2 regions of the Streptomyces sp. NBC_01257 genome follow, and region 1 is predicted to be linked to the other one. Evidence: riboswitches for the same ligand, from Rfam matches in the RefSeq annotation. Region 1 holds a riboswitch; the other holds the start of a gene.
The links. Region 1 has a riboswitch for thiamine pyrophosphate ahead of OG408_RS35485 (purine-cytosine permease family protein). Riboswitches for the same ligand answer to the same signal wherever they lie in the genome.

Region 1 (7,673 bases):
CCACGCGTTCAGCTACGCCCTGCTCACCGGCGCCGGTGTCGAGGAGGCCATCGCGGGCGGGTACGCGCTCAACCTGCCCCTGCGTCCCGCTCCGGCCGAGGCCCGCGCGCTGGTCACCCTCGACACGACGGATGTCGTCGTGGAGTCGGTCAAGCTCGCCGACGACCGCAGCGGAGACGTGATCGTGCGGCTGTACGAGGCCTGTGGGGGAGCGGTCACGGCACGGCTGACGGCGGGCTTCCCCGTCGCCGGGATCGCCGACTGCGACCTGCTCGAAGAACCGGACCAGGAGCTGATGCCACCGGCCGAGCCGGGTTCGGGCCCGCCCGGCCCGTCGTCGGCGGAGCTGCGGATGCGCCCCTTCCAGATCCGCACCCTGCGCCTGCGCCCGGCAGGACCGGGCGCAGGTCCCTCTCAGGAGCGTCGGCTCAACCGCAGTGGTGCGTAGACCGCCAGGGCCACCAGGAACGCCACACCGTAGGCGAGGTCGGCCCCGTGCAGCGCCGTGGCCACCGGGCCCACGTACAGGCTGGTGTTCATGAACGGCACCGCGGCCGCGAAGGCGACGGCGAACGCGGTGAGCGCCGGCCACCACGGCTGCCGGCGGGAGCTCTCGGCGGCCAGATCGACCGGCGCGCCACCGCGGGCCCTCGACCGGACGATCCAGTCGACGGCGACGATCGCGACGAAGCCGGGGATCCAGTAGCCGACGAGCAGCAGCACGTTCTGGAACCGGGCCGTGGTGTCGGCCGCGTGCATCCACAGCACCAGCGGGAATCCGAGCGCGGCGGCGAGTGCCGCCGCGACGGGGCGCGGCAGGCGGACCCCCATGGTCTGCAGCGCCAGCGATCCGCTGTAGTCGTTCATGGCGTTGCTGCACAGCGCGGCGAGCGCCACCGCGAGCAGCCCGAACCCGCCGAGGGCGCCGCCGCCCAGCAGGGTGTCGATGCCGTGCGCGGTCTGGTCGGTGAAGACGGACGCACCCCACAGCCCGAGGGTCTGGACCGCGACGAACGAGGCGCTGATGCCGAGCAGGGTGCACCAGAACATCCGCGGCCGGGACGCGGTGGCCGGCAGATAGCGGCTGAAGTCACTGGCGTACGGCGCCCAGGACACGGCGAGGCTCAGTGCGATGGTGCAGGTCAGGACGAAGGCACCGGCCCGGTCGGCGCCGTGCACCGAGCCGGTCGAGGCGGGGTGCACACCGTCCAGGAGCTTCGTGGCGAGCACCAGGAAGGCGGCGGCCAGCGCGAACGTCATGACGGTCTGGAGCCGGTGGATCACCTCGTACCCCAGGACGCCGAGCGCCCCCTGCGCTGCCATCATGACCAGCACGCCGAGCCAGAACGGCCAGCCGCACAACTGGGCCAGCGCGTCCCCGCCGAACAGACCGATCAGCGCGTCCCAGGCGATGGACGACAGCCACTGCAGAGCGCCGGGGACGACGACGCCCCGGCCGAACGCCAGCCGTGCGAGCGGGAGTTGCCCGGCACCGGTCCGGCTTCCCCAGGTGCCCAGGTACGCGGTGGGCACGGCGCCCACCAGCGTGCCGAGCACGACGGCGGCGAGCGCCGTCGCGAAGTCCAGGCCCAGCGCGATGCCGACCGTGCCGGTGAAGACCCCGGTCATGGTCAGGTTGGGGGCGAACCAGACGGTGAACAGCCGGCCGGGCCCGCCGTAGCGGCGGTCCTCGGGCACGGGGGCTATGCCGTGCGCCTCGACGCGCAGATCGCCGGGGGCGGTGGGCATGCGCCCGCCGAAAGCGGGCCGGGCTTCCACCGCTGCGCGCTCGTCCTGGGCATACGGCAATGACATGAGACATCCCTCCGCCAGTGCTAACTGGTTCAGGTTCGACGGGTGTGTTCTCAGCCCCTTGTGGGGCACCCCGTGTCCGGTTCGGCGGTCAGGATAGCCGGACCCGCGCACCTGCCCGTGCGGCGGGGTCGCCGGCGAGGGCCGGAAGGGAAGCGCGCGGCGGAACCCGCGCCGCCGCGTCCGCCGCGGCCCGCTCAGGCGAAGAGCTTGGCGACGTACGCGGAGAGGTTGGCCGTCGTGCGGGCGATCTGCTCCTCCACGGTCAGCGACTCCTTGAAGCGGGCGCCCGAGGCCACGGCCTTCTTCCCCCGCACATAGAGCGAGCAGGCCAGATCGGTGCACATGTACAGGCCGACCGAATTGCCGTCCCGTCCCGCCGGGCCGGTCTTGCGGGCGGTCATCAGCGACACCCCGCTGCCCGGGTGCGTGGTCAGACAGAGCGAGCACATGCTCCGGTGCAGGAAGCCGCGCTGCTGGGAGGGGAAGCGCAGCGTGATGCCGGTCAGCCTGCCCTCGTGCTCGGTGACGATGTAGCTCCGTCCCGGGGCGGAGAGGTCACGCCAGCCCAGGAAGTCGAGATCGTCCCACGGCAGCTCGTCGAAGTCGCGGGGCAGCGGCAGGCGCTTGGCTTCTCCCTTGGAGCAATTCACGAACGATGTGCGGATGTCCTGCTCGGTCACGGCCTTCATGTCTACGAAGCTAACGCCGCCTATGGTCCCTAGGCAAATGATTAATGGGTGTAGGTCTACGCCTGCGTGCCCTCGGTCACGATGTCCAGCCGGTGCACGGGCGGATGCGCGATGCCGAGGTCCGGGCGCCAGGCCGCGAGGATCTGTGCGGAGGGGTCGAAGAGCGCCTTCGGCAGGTCCTCGGGCCGGGTCCACCGCCAGGTGCTGATGAGGTGGGGCTCGGTCACCTGTGCGGCGCCGTCCCCGGCCGTCACCAGCGCGGCCATCGTGACCCGGTTGATCCCGTGGACCGCGTCGTGGAGCATCGCGAAGACGCGCACCTCGTGCTCCTCGGCCTCCAGGCCCGTCTCCTCGCGGAGTTCCCGCACCGCCGCCGCCGCGATCGACTCGTGCGTCGGATCGACCTTGCCGCCGGGCAGCTCCCAGGTGCCGCTGTGATGCCGGCCGAGCAGGACGCGGCCCTGCCCGTCGAGCACGAGCACGCCGACACCCAGCGCCGCCTGGGCCAGGGGCGGGCGGGAGTTGCGGGCGGGGATCCGCGAAGTCGCGTCGCTGTCCATGGTGTTCCTCACGAGGTCGGTGACGGGTACGGGCCACCGAGCCTACGGGCGGGCGGGCCGGCCCCGGCGGTGGTCAGGCGGCCAGCCGCAGCGAGGTGGCCGAGATGCCGAGCCGCACGGTCTGCCCCCAGGTCAGCTCCAGCGCGTCCGCCTCCATGCCGTCGCCGAAGACCACCACCCGGTCGGACTCGACGGTCAGCCGCAGACCCTGTTCGCGGCCGAGCTCGCCCGAGACGAGCGAGGTGCCCGTGGCCGGGGACGGCCAGGCCTCCCGGACGAACCAGAGCAGCCGCGGATCGGTCGGTCCCGGCAGGGTGAGCGGGCTGCGGCGCTCCTGCCACAGGGAGCGCAGCCACCCGGTGGCACCGGTGCCCGTGCCGACCAGCACACCGGAGGAGGCCTGCGGTTCGGCGGGGGAGTCCACCCCGTCCGGGCCGAGCCGGTAGCGAGCCGTCTGGTGCCCGGACGGGCCCAGGTAGATCTCGTTGAGGGCCAGCAGCCGCTGGGTGTCGTCGGCCACCGCCTCCACCATGGTGAGTTCGTCCGCCCGGCCGCCCGGGGTGACCGCCGCCCGCAGCAGTGCGGGTGCGTCGGCCGGGCGGTGGCGGACCAGGACGCCCGGATTGCGGCCGGGATCGGTGTCGATGCCCACCACCGGCTGGCCGGAGAGGTACTTGGCGGCGTTGGCGACCAGCCCGTCCTGGCCGACGACGACCACCACGTCCTCCGGCGCGAACAGGAAGCGGTCCAGATCAGCCCGCTCCACCCGGGACCGGCGCCACTGGAGCGGCACCGCCGCCGCCACGTCGGCCAGCGCCTGCCGGGTCCTTTCGTGCCGCCGGGCCACCTCGTCGATGGACCGGCCCCGGCTGGAGAGGAAGAACGCCGCCTGGCCGTGCGTCCCGTGCCGGGCCAGCAGCTCCTCGTACTCGGTCGTGCGGTGGACCAGCACCGCCCGCGGCGCCAGGCTCACGCCCGGGTCTCCGGGGCGGGCCTGCCCAGCTTGGTCAGCAGGCCGGTCAGGACGTCGGGGGAGAGGGTCAGGCTGTCGATGCGCGGCAGGTTCTCGGCGAGCCGGGTGGCGGCCAGCGCGTGCAGCGTCGCGGCCTCGACCTCGCCGTGCACCCGCAGCCAGGCCGCCTGGGACTCGGCACGGGCCGCGCCGACCTCACGCGCCGCTTCGGCCTCGGCGCGGGCCAGGCGCACCTTGCGCGCCGCCTCCGCCTCCGCGCGTACACCGTCGGCCGCCGCGTTCTCCTCGGCCTCGCGGCGGGTGTTGGTGCCGCGCTGCTCGACCAGCTGCTCCTCGCGCCGGGCCAGTTCGATCTGGCTGGCCAGCTCGTTCTCGGCGATCGTCCGCTCCCGCTCGACGGCCACCGCCCGGCGTTCGTAGGTGGCCCGGTCGGCCTCCTGCTGGATCTGCTCGCGGGCCGGGGTGCGCAGGGCCCGTTCCACCTCGGCCTCCGGGCGGATGGCGACGACGCGCACCGCCACCACGTCGATGCCGGTCGCGGGCAGCCGGGGCTCACCGGCCAGTCCGGCGGCCACCCGCTCGCGCACCGCGGCGACACCGTCCACCAGCGCACCGGCCAGCGGGGTGCGGGCCAGCACGTCGAGGGTGTGCTGCTGCGCCGTCTCGGTGAGCAGCGTCGCGATCTGCTCCAGCGGCGCGCCGCGCCAGGCGCCGGTGTCGGGGTCGACGGAGAAGTCGAGGCGCGCCGCGGCCTCGGCCGGATCGCTGATCCGGTACGTCACGGTGGCCTGCACGGTGACGTCCTGGAAGTCGGCCGTGCGCGCGTGGAACGCCATGGCCAGTTCGCGGTCGTTGACCGGTACCTCGGAGAGCGCGGCGCTGAGCGACCGGTACCAGAAGCTGAGCCCCGCGCCGTCGTGGGCGAGCAGGCCGCGCTTGTGGTGGCGGATGTGGGCCGTGGGCGCGGAGCGCAGATGACGCCAGCCGAAGCGGCGGGTGATGTCGGCCATGATGGGACCCCCTCGTTCTCGTCATGGAGACGATAAGCGGGACGGCCGCATATCGTCAAGGGGACGAGAAGAGGTGTCTGCGGCGGTGCGGCCTCGCCGCCCCGCCGGCGGCGAGGCGGTCCGGCGGTTCGGCGGTTCGGCGGTTCGGCGGGAAACACGGCCGGCCGGCGACTTCCGCAGAAGTCACCGGCCGGCCGGTGGTGCGCCGCCCCCGTCCCCACGGTGCGGCGCGGGCGGACCGTCGTCATCCGCTGGGACGACGGCCCACGTCTGTCAGGACCCGGGCGCGTGGGCGTCCAGGCCGAGTGCGGGAAAGACCGCGCCCTCCACGAAGCGAATGAGAAAGGTCTCATTCGCGTAGGCGCACTCCAGCAGCGGGCGGGCGCGCATCACGCCCAGCAACTGCGTGGAGACGAACTCCGTGGCCGGGTTGTCCGCGGCCACCTCGCCGCGCTCCACGCCGCGCGCCACCATGGCGTCGATGGCCGCCAGTTCCGGCAGGATCAGCGACTCGCGCAGCGCGCACAGCAGCTCCGGGCTCTGCAGGGCGGCATGGCTCAGGGCCAGCATCAGGGGCGTGTCACGCCCCGAGCCCAGGCCTATGGCCCGGGCCGCCTCGCGCAGGTCCCCGGCCAGGGTGCCCGTGTCGATCCGGGCCAGCAGGCCGCGCCTGGTGCCGTGCAGTGCCGCGACGACCAGTTCGGGCTTCGAGCCCCACTGGCGGTAGAGCGTGGACTTGCCGCAGCGGGACCGGTGGGCGACGCCCTCCATGGTGAGCGACTCGTAGCCGCCCTCCCGCAGCATGTCGAGCACGGCCGTGTAGAGCTCCTGGGCCCGCTCCGGCGTGATCTTCGAGCGGCGCGACGCGGTGGCCTGCTCCGGCTCCGGTTCGAGCGACGGCATGCGCTTTCCCTCTCTGCGACTCTGCGACGAGGTCCATCGATACGCCAGTGTACCGATACGCGAGTGTTCCGATACGCCTCCGTATCGGTACACTGGCGTATCGATACGGCACGGACCCGTTCCCTGCCGCCGAAACACCGCATCGTCAGCAAAGGGGCACCGGGTGATGTTCGCCGGTAGCAAGCCCGCCGATCGGGAGCCGGACACTTCTGCCCGACCGCCCCTCGTCCGCGAGCTTCTTCTCGTCGTAGGACTCTTCGTGATCTACAAGTTCGGCCGCCAGGCGGCCAACGGTCACGTCGACGAGGCGTACCACAACGCCGGGCGCGTGTGGGATCTCGAACGCGCCGTGCACCTGCCGGGCGAAGGCGCCGTGCAGGGCCTGCTGCTCCACGACGAGACCCTGATCCACGTGGCGAACACGTACTACGCCACCGTGCACTTCCCGGCCACCCTGCTCTTCCTCGGCTGGCTGTACTGGCGCCGCCCGCGCCACTACGTCTGGTCGCGCCGCATCCTCGCCGTGCTCACCGGCGCCGCACTGGCCCTGCACCTGCTCTTCCCGCTCGCCCCGCCGCGGCTGCTCGCCGCCACCGGACTGGTCGACACCGGCCAGGTCTACGGACCGACGGTGTACGGGTCGACGCCCGCCACCGACTCGATGGCGAACCAGTTCGCGGCCATGCCCTCGCTGCACTTCGGCTGGGCGGTCATGGTCGGCGTCGGCCTGGTCGTCGCCACCCGCTCGCGGTGGCGCTGGCTGTGGCTGCTGCACCCGGCGATCACCCTGCTCGTCATAGTCGGCACCGCCAACCACTACTGGCTCGACTCGATCGTGGTGGCCGCCCTGCTCTCCGTCGCGTTCGCCGCGCTGCGGCTGCCGCGCGCGGAGCCGGTCAGGGCGCATCTGCCGTGGCCGTCCACGGCCGGTGTGCCGGCCCACGCCGTAGCCGCCCCACGCGCTGCGTCCCGTTCCTACGCATCGTCCGGGACCGGGCGATGAACGCCACCCTGGTCGCCGTCGCGCTGTCCCTCGTCTCCGCCGCCGCCTACGCGTCGGCCGCGGTGGCGCAGGCACGCCTCGCCGGACGCACCGCACCGGGCACCGGGGCACTCCGGCTGCTCGCCAGCGGCGCGTGGTGGTCGTCCGTCGGGCTCAACGCGGGCGGCGCGCTGCTGCACGTCGCCGCGCTGAAGTACGGCCCCCTGACCCTCGTCCAGCCGCTCGGCGCGCTCACCCTGGTCGCCGCCGTGCCGCTGGGCGCACGGGCCGCGGGCCGGAAGGTCTCCACGACCGAGTGGCGCGGCACGCTCCTGACCCTGCTGGGTCTGGGTGCCCTGCTGATGACCGCGGGCGGCTCCGCCCCGCACGAGACGCTGAGCCTGGCCGAGGCACTGGCCGTCGGCGCCGGGACCATGGCCGTGGTCGCAGGTCTCAGCCGCCCGGGCGCACGCCCCGGACTGCGGCACGCGGCGGCCTCCGGCATCACATCGGGCGTCGCCTCCGCACTCACCCAGACGCTGACCGTCGCCGTCACCGACCACACCACGGGTCCGCTGTTCAGCTGGCGTCTGGTCACCGTCGCGGTGCTCGTGTCGGCCTTCGCGATGGGCGGGCTGCTGCTCTCCCAGACCGCCTACCGGGGCGGCCTCGGCGCACCGCTCGCCGTCGTCACCCTGGCCAACCCGGTCGCCGCGGCGGCCATCGGCCTGGCCCTGCTGG
Region 2 (7,673 bases), 5.6 Mb from region 1:
CCCGGATGGAGAGCCGCTCCAGGACGGAGAGCACGGAGCCCTGCACGGTCGGGTCCAGCCGGCGCATCGCGACGGTGGTCAGCTCGGTGCCGGAGGCGGTCAGCGAGCGCTCCAGCACATCCAGGCTGGGCGCCCCGCCCGTTCCCATGATCAGCCGCGAGCCGAACACGGTGCCGCCGAGGGTGAAGAGGTCGTCGGACACGGTCAGCCTCCCTGGACAGCGGTCAGGACCTCGACCCGGTCGCCGTCGGCGAGCGCGGCCGCGGGCCACTGGCCGCGCGGTACGACGGTCTCGTTCAGGGCGGCCGCGACGCCCGACGGCGCACCGGTCAGCGAGGCGACGAGGGCGTCCAGCGTGGTGCCCGGCGCGACGGCGACGGTCTCGCCGTTCACGGACACGGAGACGGAGGCGGGGAGGGGGACGGGCTCGCTCATGCGGGCTGCTCCTGACGTGCGGGGGCGGCGGTGGGGGAGAAACGGCCGGGGGAGAAGGGGCGGGCCACCTCGGGCAGCTCGCCGTCGGCCAGCAGCTGCGCCATGGCATCACCGGTGACGGGGGTGAGCAGCACCCCGTTGCGGTGGTGGCCGGTGGCGAGATGGAGGCCGGGCAGGGCGGTGCGGCCGAGCAGCGGGGCGTTGTCCGGGGAGGCGGGGCGCAGACCGGCGCGCGTCTCGGTGAGCGGCAGCTCGGTGATGCCCGGCACCAGCTCGTGGGCGTCGCGCAGCAGCTCGTACACGCCGCCCGCCGTGACGGTGGTGTCCCAGCCCATCTCCTCGCTGGTGGCGCCGACGACCAGCTCGCCGTTCTCGCGCGGTACGAGGTAGACGTGGCTGCCCCGGACCACGGCCCGCACGGTGCGGGAGAGGAAGGGGGCGTACGCGGTGGGTACGGTCAGCCGCAGCACCTGGCCCTTCACCGGGCGGACCGGCGGCAGGACGTGCTCCGGCACGCCCGCGAGCCGGCCGCTGAGACTGCCCGCGGCGAGCACGACCTGATCGGCCGCCGGGTGCGTGCCGTCGGCCAGCCCGGCTCCGGTCGCCCGGTCGCGCTCCACCGTGAGCCGCTCGGCCCGGTGGCGGTGGAAGACGACTCCGGCCCGCTCGCACGCCGTCAGCAGCGCGGCGGCCAGCCGGCGCGGGTCGACCTGATGGTCGCCGTCGACCCGCAGCCCGCCCCGTACGCCCGGGGCCAGCATCGGTTCCAGCCGGCGGCACTCACGGCCGGTGAGCCACTCGGACTCCAGCCCCGAACGCTGCTGCAGGGCGTGCAGGTCCCGCAGATGGGCGCGGTCGTCGGCGTCCAGCGCGACGGCCAGGGTGCCGCAGGTCCGGAAGCCGATGTCCTGTCCGCTCGCGGCCTCCAGCTCCGCCGCGAACGACGGGTAGCGCACGGCGGAGGCGACGTTGAGACCGAGCAGCATCTCCTCGCCGTAGTGGAGTTCGGTGACGGCGGCCAGCATGCCGGCCGCGACCCGGGCGGCCCCGCCGCCCGGATCCGGATCGACGACGGCGGTGGAAAGACCGCGCTGCGCCGCCCGCCAGGCGGTGACCAGGCCGATGATGCCGCCCCCGATGACGAGGACGTCGGACCCGCTCGTGTGGTGGATACGCATGGGCGTCCAGCCCCTCCCTTCGCCGGCATGACCCGGATCAGGTTCGTACGGTCGGAGGCCGTCCAGCCTCCCTCTCAGCCCGGTGCGCCCGGGCTCCCGCGAGTTCTTTGCACGGGCCACCCTAGACCCCGTCCCGCGTGGCCGGTAAGGGAGCCGTGGCGCGGTGGACGCGGGCGCGGGGAGAGCGTCCGGGGCGACGATCCGGAAACCACCTGCCTGACGGACCGTCAGATGATTAAGGTGGACAGGTGAGCGAACAGACCGGACAGCAGCAGGCAGCGCGGCCGGGCCGCCGCGTCGTGATCGCCGGAGCGGGCATGGCGGGCGTGCAGACCGCGGTGGCCCTGCGCGAACAGGGCTTCACCGGCCCCGTCACGCTGATCGGCGCCGAACCGCACCAGCCGTACGACCGGCCGCCGCTGTCGAAGGCGGTCCTCCTCGGCAAGGCCGAGGACTCGGCCTTCGACATCGACTTCGAGGCGCTCGGCATCACCCTGCGGCTCGGGCTCGACGTGACGGCACTGCGCGCGGCCGACCACGAACTGGACACCCCGGACGGGCCCGTCCCGTACGACGCCCTGGTCGTCGCCACCGGCGCCGAACCCCTGGTGCTGCCCGGCTCCGAGGGCGTCCCGGGCGTCCACCTCCTGCGCACACTGGACGACGCCGCCCGGCTGCGCCCGGTCCTGGAACGGCAGCACGACGTCGTGGTCGTCGGCGCCGGCTGGATCGGCGCCGAGTTCGCCACCGCCGCCCGGGCGGCCGGCTGCGCCGTCACCGTCGTCGAGGCCGCGGACCGCCCGCTCGCCGGCGCGCTGCCCGCCGAGGTCGCCGCCCCGATGGCCGGCTGGTACACCGAGAGCGGCGCCGTGCTCCTCACCGGCGCCCGGGTCGCCCGCGTCGAGCCCGGCCGGGTCGCCCTCGCGGACGGCCGCACCCTCCCGGCCGACGCGGTCGTCGTCGGCATCGGAGCCCGGCCCGCGACCGGCTGGCTGGCCGGATCGGGCATCGCGCTCGGCCCGGACGGATCGGTGACCGCCGACGCGTCGCTGCGCACCTCGCTCCCCGACGTGTACGCGGTCGGGGACTGCGCCTCCTTCCCCTCGGCCCGGTACGGCGAACGGCTGCTCGTCCACCACTGGGACAACGCCCTCCAGGGCCCCCGCACGGTCGCCGCCGCCGTCGTCCGGGAGGACGGGGGGCAGCGCCCCGTCTACGACCCCGTGCCCTACTTCTGGTCCGAGCAGTTCGGCCGCTTCGTCCAGTACGCGGGCCATCACACGGGGGCCGACGCGCTGGTGTGGCGGGGTGATCCGGCGGACCCCGCGTGGTCGGTCTGCTGGCTGCGCGCCGGTGCGCTCGTCGCCGTACTGGCGGTCGGCCGTCCGCGCGATCTCGCGCAGGGCCGCAAACTCGTCGAATCAGGGGCGGAACTCGACCCGGAGCGGGTCGCCGACCCCTCCGTGCCGCTGAAATCGGCCACGCTCTGACCAGGTGTCCGACCCCCGTACGGTCGGCCCGGGTACCGACTGTCGGTCCGGGATGGCACGCTTGTCCCCGTGACCGAGATTGACGCAAAGATCGATGCTCTCGTCCCCGCCTGGCTCCACCTGCCCGACATCGCCGAAATGTTCGATGTCGAGGTGACGCGCGTGCGCCAGCTGGTCAAGGAGGGCCAGCTCATCGCCGTGCGCCGTGGTGAGAACCGGGCGCTCCAGGTGCCTGCCGCCTTCATCGACGGCGACAAGGTGGTCAAGGGCCTTTCGGGGACCCTGACGCTCCTGAGGGACGACGGCTACTCCGACGCGGAGATGCTGGAATGGCTCTTCACACCCGACCCGAGCCTGCCGGGCACGCCCGCGCAGGCACTGAGTGAGAATCGCGGCACGGAGGTGAAGCGCCGCGCCCAGGCGCTCGCCGTCTGACCGACCGCCGCACGGGGAATGCGGGCCGCGCCGCGCGGCCCGCATTCCGCGCGGCACCACCGAACCACCGCCATCGCTTCCCCGGGGGGAACCGCACCATGTCCACGCCTCGCGCGCAGCTGTCCGACGCCCGGCTCTACCTGTGCACGGACGCCCGCCGGCGCCAGGGTGACCTGCCCGCGTTCCTCGACGCGGTCCTCGCCGGCGGTGTCGACATCATCCAGCTGCGCGACAAGGGCATGGAGGCAGCAGAGGAGCTCGAACACCTCGCGCTCTTCGCCGACGCCTGCAAGCGGCACGGCAAGCTCCTCGCGGTCAACGACCGGGCCGACGTCGCCCACGCCATCGGATCCGATGTGCTGCACCTGGGCCAGGGCGACCTGCCGGTCCCGGCCGCCCGCGCCGTCATCGGCCAGGACGTGGTCATCGGCCGCTCCACGCACGCCGAGGCCGAGGTCGACGCGGCCGTCGCCGAGCCCGGCGTCGACTACTTCTGCACCGGCCCCTGCTGGCCCACCCCGACCAAGCCCGGCCGGCACGCCCCCGGCCTGGACCTGGTGCGGTACGCCGCCTCGCTCGCCCCCGCCCGCCCGTGGTTCGCCATCGGCGGGATCGACGCGGGCAACCTCGACCAGGTGCTGGACGCCGGAGCACGCCGGGTCGTCGTCGTGCGGGCCGTCACCGAGGCCGCCGATCCGGCCGCAGCGGCCGCGGACCTGGCCGCCCGGATCCGGGACCGCGCCGGCGCCTGACCCGGAACCCGACCGGCCGGTTCGGGACAGGAGTGTCCGAAGCGTGGACAAAGTTCGGGCAATCAAGCCAAATCGCCCCAGTTCGGTTGGGTGCTCGCCGTGCCCTGGTTAACCTGCCGGTATGGCCCTTGGCACACCTTCCACCAGGACAGATCACGCGCGCACCGTGCGTGAGATGCTCGCGACCGGCAAGACCTCGTACTCGTTCGAGTTCTGGGCGCCCAAGACCGAGAAGGGCGAGCGGAATCTCTGGAACGCGTTGCGCCGGGTCGAGGCGGTGCGGCCGAGCTTCGTCTCCGTGACCTACGGCGCCGGCGGCTCCACCCGGGCCGGGACGGTGAAGGCGACCCAGGACATCGCGGCCGAGTCCACCCTCACCCCGGTCGCGCACCTCACGGCGGTCAACCACTCCATCGCCGAGCTGCGCAACATGGTGGGCCAGTACGCGGACGCCGGGATCCGGAACATCCTCGCCGTGCGCGGAGACCCGCCGGGCGACCCGATGGGACCGTGGGTCGAGCATGCGCAGGGTGTGCGGTACGCGGCGGACCTCGTCCGGCTGATCAAGGAATCCGGCGATTTCTGTGTCGGCGTCGCGGCATTTCCCGAACGGCATCCGCGCTCGGCCGACTGGGACAGCGACATCCGGCATTTCGTGGACAAGTGCCGCGCCGGTGCGGACTACGCGATCACGCAGATGTTCTTCGACCCGGAGAATTATCTCCGGATGCGTGACCGGGTGGTCGCTGCGGGTTGCGACACCCCGGTCATCCCCGAGGTCATGCCCCTCACCAGCGTCCGGCAATTGGAGAGATTCGCCCAGCTCAGCAACGCGACCCTGCCCGCGGACCTGAAAGAACGCATCCTCGCCGCCAAGGACGATCCCGCCGCTGTACGCTCCATTGGCATCGACTTCGCAACGCGGTTCTGCGCGAAGCTGCTTTCCGAGGGTGTCCCCGGACTGCACTTCATCACGTTGAACAACTCGACGGCGACGCTCGAAATCTACGAGAATCTCGGACTGCACAAGCAGTCGTGACCGGCCGTACCCGCCACCACCCCGGGGCGGTGGCCGTAGAAGGGGGCGGGCATGGGCTGGACGGTCCTCTACATCGCGTTCGGCATCGTTGCGCTGTGGCTGCTCGGTGAGGTGCTGCTGCAGTACAAGGCACGCCTGCGCTGGCGCCTGCTCGCCTTCACCGGCTTCGTCGGTGTGGTCATCGGCGTCCTGATGCCGTCCGTGCCCGTCATCGCCCTCGGCGCGATCGCCTTCGCGACGGGGCAGACGTACGTCACGCTCTCCTTCCGCCGCGGCTTCTCGACGGGCTGGGCCATAGGGGGCAGCCCCGGGGAGAGCCGCCGCCGTCGCGCCGGCGCGGAGCGGGAGCCCACGCTCCAGGTCTCGGACCTGGAGATGGAGTACGGCCACGAGACCCCGGCGCCGCCGGCGGCCGCACCGCTGTCCGGACCGGCCGCGGTCTACGAGCCGGAGCCGCTGCCTGACGACACCGGGCAGTACGGCATCTACACCGATCCCCGCCCGCAGCAGGACCAGCACCACGAGCCCCAGGGGCAGCCGCAGTACGCCGCGTACGACCCGTACACCGACTACTCCGCGTATCCGGCCCAGGGCCAGGAATCCCCGTACACCGGAGCGGGCCAGGACACCTACGCCGGCGCCGGCACCGGTCAGTACGACTACGGCACGGACCAGCAGCAGTACGCCGCCTACTCCGACCCGTACATCGGCACCACCGCGGGGACGCAGCAGTACGGCACGTACGGGGGCTACGGGCACGACGAGAACTACGACAGCTACGGCAACGGCCAGCAGTTCGCCGACCCGTACGCCCAGCAGCCGGCCCAGTCCCAGCCCTACGCCCCCGACACCCCGCCGGGCGGGGTCTGGGTGCCGCAGCAGCGCGAGGGCGAGCAGTACCCGCCGATGCCGCCGGAGCAGCCCGCCCAGCCGACGCCGTACCCGAACGGCTACGACACGGGCTACAACGACCAGTACCGCTACTGAACCCTCCGGGCCCGCGGTCTCACTGCGAGCCCCGGAATCCGTCCCCCTCGACGACGATCCCCGCGACCAGCGCGCCGGACATCCCCGCGTGCGCGGGTCCGCCGCCCGGATGCGCCCAGCCGCCCGCCAGCAACAGCCCGGGCAGCCGGGTGCGGTTGCCCGCGTGGAGGAAGCCGCCCGCGGCGCCCGCCAGCGCGGGCGCCGGAACGGCCCCGCCCTCCGCACCGGTCTCGGCCTCGGTCTCCGCGGGCGTGCGCACCTCCATGCGCAGCACCCGCTCCCGCAGGCCCGGCACGGCCGCGCCCGCCACGTCGATCAGCGTGTCCGCGTAACGGGTCCGCACGGCCTCGTCGGTCCAGTCCACCGGGCCGTGCGGGGCGACCGTCGCCGTCAGCGTCACGGCCTCGTGGGCGTCGTCGGGACGGGTCGACGGATCGTCGGGGCGCAGCACCGTCACGGTGGGATCCGCGGCGAGCCGGCCACCGAACACCGCCTCCTGCTCGGCCGTCCGGTCCGCCGGATGCACCAGCGTCCGGTGCGCGGCGCCGGCCGGCCGGGCGCCGCGCAGCGACAGCAGCACCAGGAACCGGCCGGTGGGCCCGGAACCCTCCGCCCGCGGCTGCACCGTCACATCACCGTCCCGCCACAGCTCCTGAGCGTGCGTCAGCCCCGGACGCGGACGGGCGCCCAGCACCACATGGGCGGCCTCCGCGACCGTCCCGTCCGTCAGCTCGACGCCCGCCGCCCGGCCGTCCTTCTCCAGGACCCGGGCCACCTCGGCGCCGAAGACGAACTCCACCTTCCGGGCCAGGCACCGCTCGTACACCGCCTGCGCCAGCGCCCGCATGCCACCGGAGACGTACCAGCTGCCGAACGTCTCCTCCATGTACGGCAGCAGGGCCGCGCTCGCCGGGGCGCGCCGCGGATCCAGGCCGTACGACAGCGCGTACCCGTCCAGCACGGCGGCCAGCCGGGGGTCGGCCAGCTCCCAGGAACCGATCTCCGCCACCGTGCCCGCGCGCAGCGCCGGGCGCAGCAGCCGGCGCCGCACCGGCGCCGGATACGGATCGCGGCCCAGCACCTGCCAGTCGGGGCGCAACGGCTCCTCCAGCAGCGGCCGCCGCGACCGGTCCCACGCGTCCCTGGCCCGGTCGAGGAACGCGCCCCAGCTGCCCCCCGCGCCGCCGCCGAGCGCGGCGTCCAGGGCCGCGACGGTGCCGGCCCGCGAGGCGTTCGGCAGGGACACGTCCGTGCCGTCCGCGAAGACGTGGCGGCTCGCCGGGTCGACCTGGGTCAGGGTGACGCAGCGCTCCAGCGGCTCCTTGCCGGTCTTCACGAACAGGTCGCGGTAGACGGC

Region 2: another riboswitch for thiamine pyrophosphate. It lies ahead of thiO (glycine oxidase ThiO); the one in region 1 lies ahead of OG408_RS35485 (purine-cytosine permease family protein).

Annotation. Positions count from the first base shown of each region.
Region 1 covers NZ_CP108472.1:8,141,442-8,149,114, forward strand. The annotation lists gene OG408_RS35480 (alpha-mannosidase) at 1-448, shown strand, start outside; gene OG408_RS35485 (purine-cytosine permease family protein) at 415-1,815, opposite strand; TPP riboswitch at 1,805-1,898, opposite strand; gene OG408_RS35490 (FBP domain-containing protein) at 2,010-2,504, opposite strand; gene OG408_RS35495 (nucleotide triphosphate diphosphatase NUDT15) at 2,561-3,064, opposite strand; gene OG408_RS35500 (hypothetical protein) at 3,138-4,037, opposite strand; gene OG408_RS35505 (SPFH domain-containing protein) at 4,034-5,047, opposite strand; gene OG408_RS35510 (TetR/AcrR family transcriptional regulator) at 5,321-5,950, opposite strand; gene OG408_RS35515 (phosphatase PAP2 family protein) at 6,117-6,953, shown strand; gene OG408_RS35520 (hypothetical protein) at 6,950-7,673, shown strand, end outside.
Region 2 covers NZ_CP108472.1:2,590,394-2,598,066, reverse strand. The annotation lists gene OG408_RS10940 (thiazole synthase) at 1-202, opposite strand, end outside; gene thiS (sulfur carrier protein ThiS) at 205-435, opposite strand; gene thiO (glycine oxidase ThiO) at 432-1,613, opposite strand; TPP riboswitch at 1,610-1,723, opposite strand; gene OG408_RS10925 (NAD(P)/FAD-dependent oxidoreductase) at 1,862-3,103, shown strand; gene OG408_RS10920 (Rv2175c family DNA-binding protein) at 3,173-3,538, shown strand; gene thiE (thiamine phosphate synthase) at 3,637-4,290, shown strand; gene metF (methylenetetrahydrofolate reductase [NAD(P)H]) at 4,412-5,329, shown strand; gene OG408_RS10905 (hypothetical protein) at 5,381-6,316, shown strand; gene OG408_RS10900 (phytoene desaturase family protein) at 6,336-7,673, opposite strand, start outside.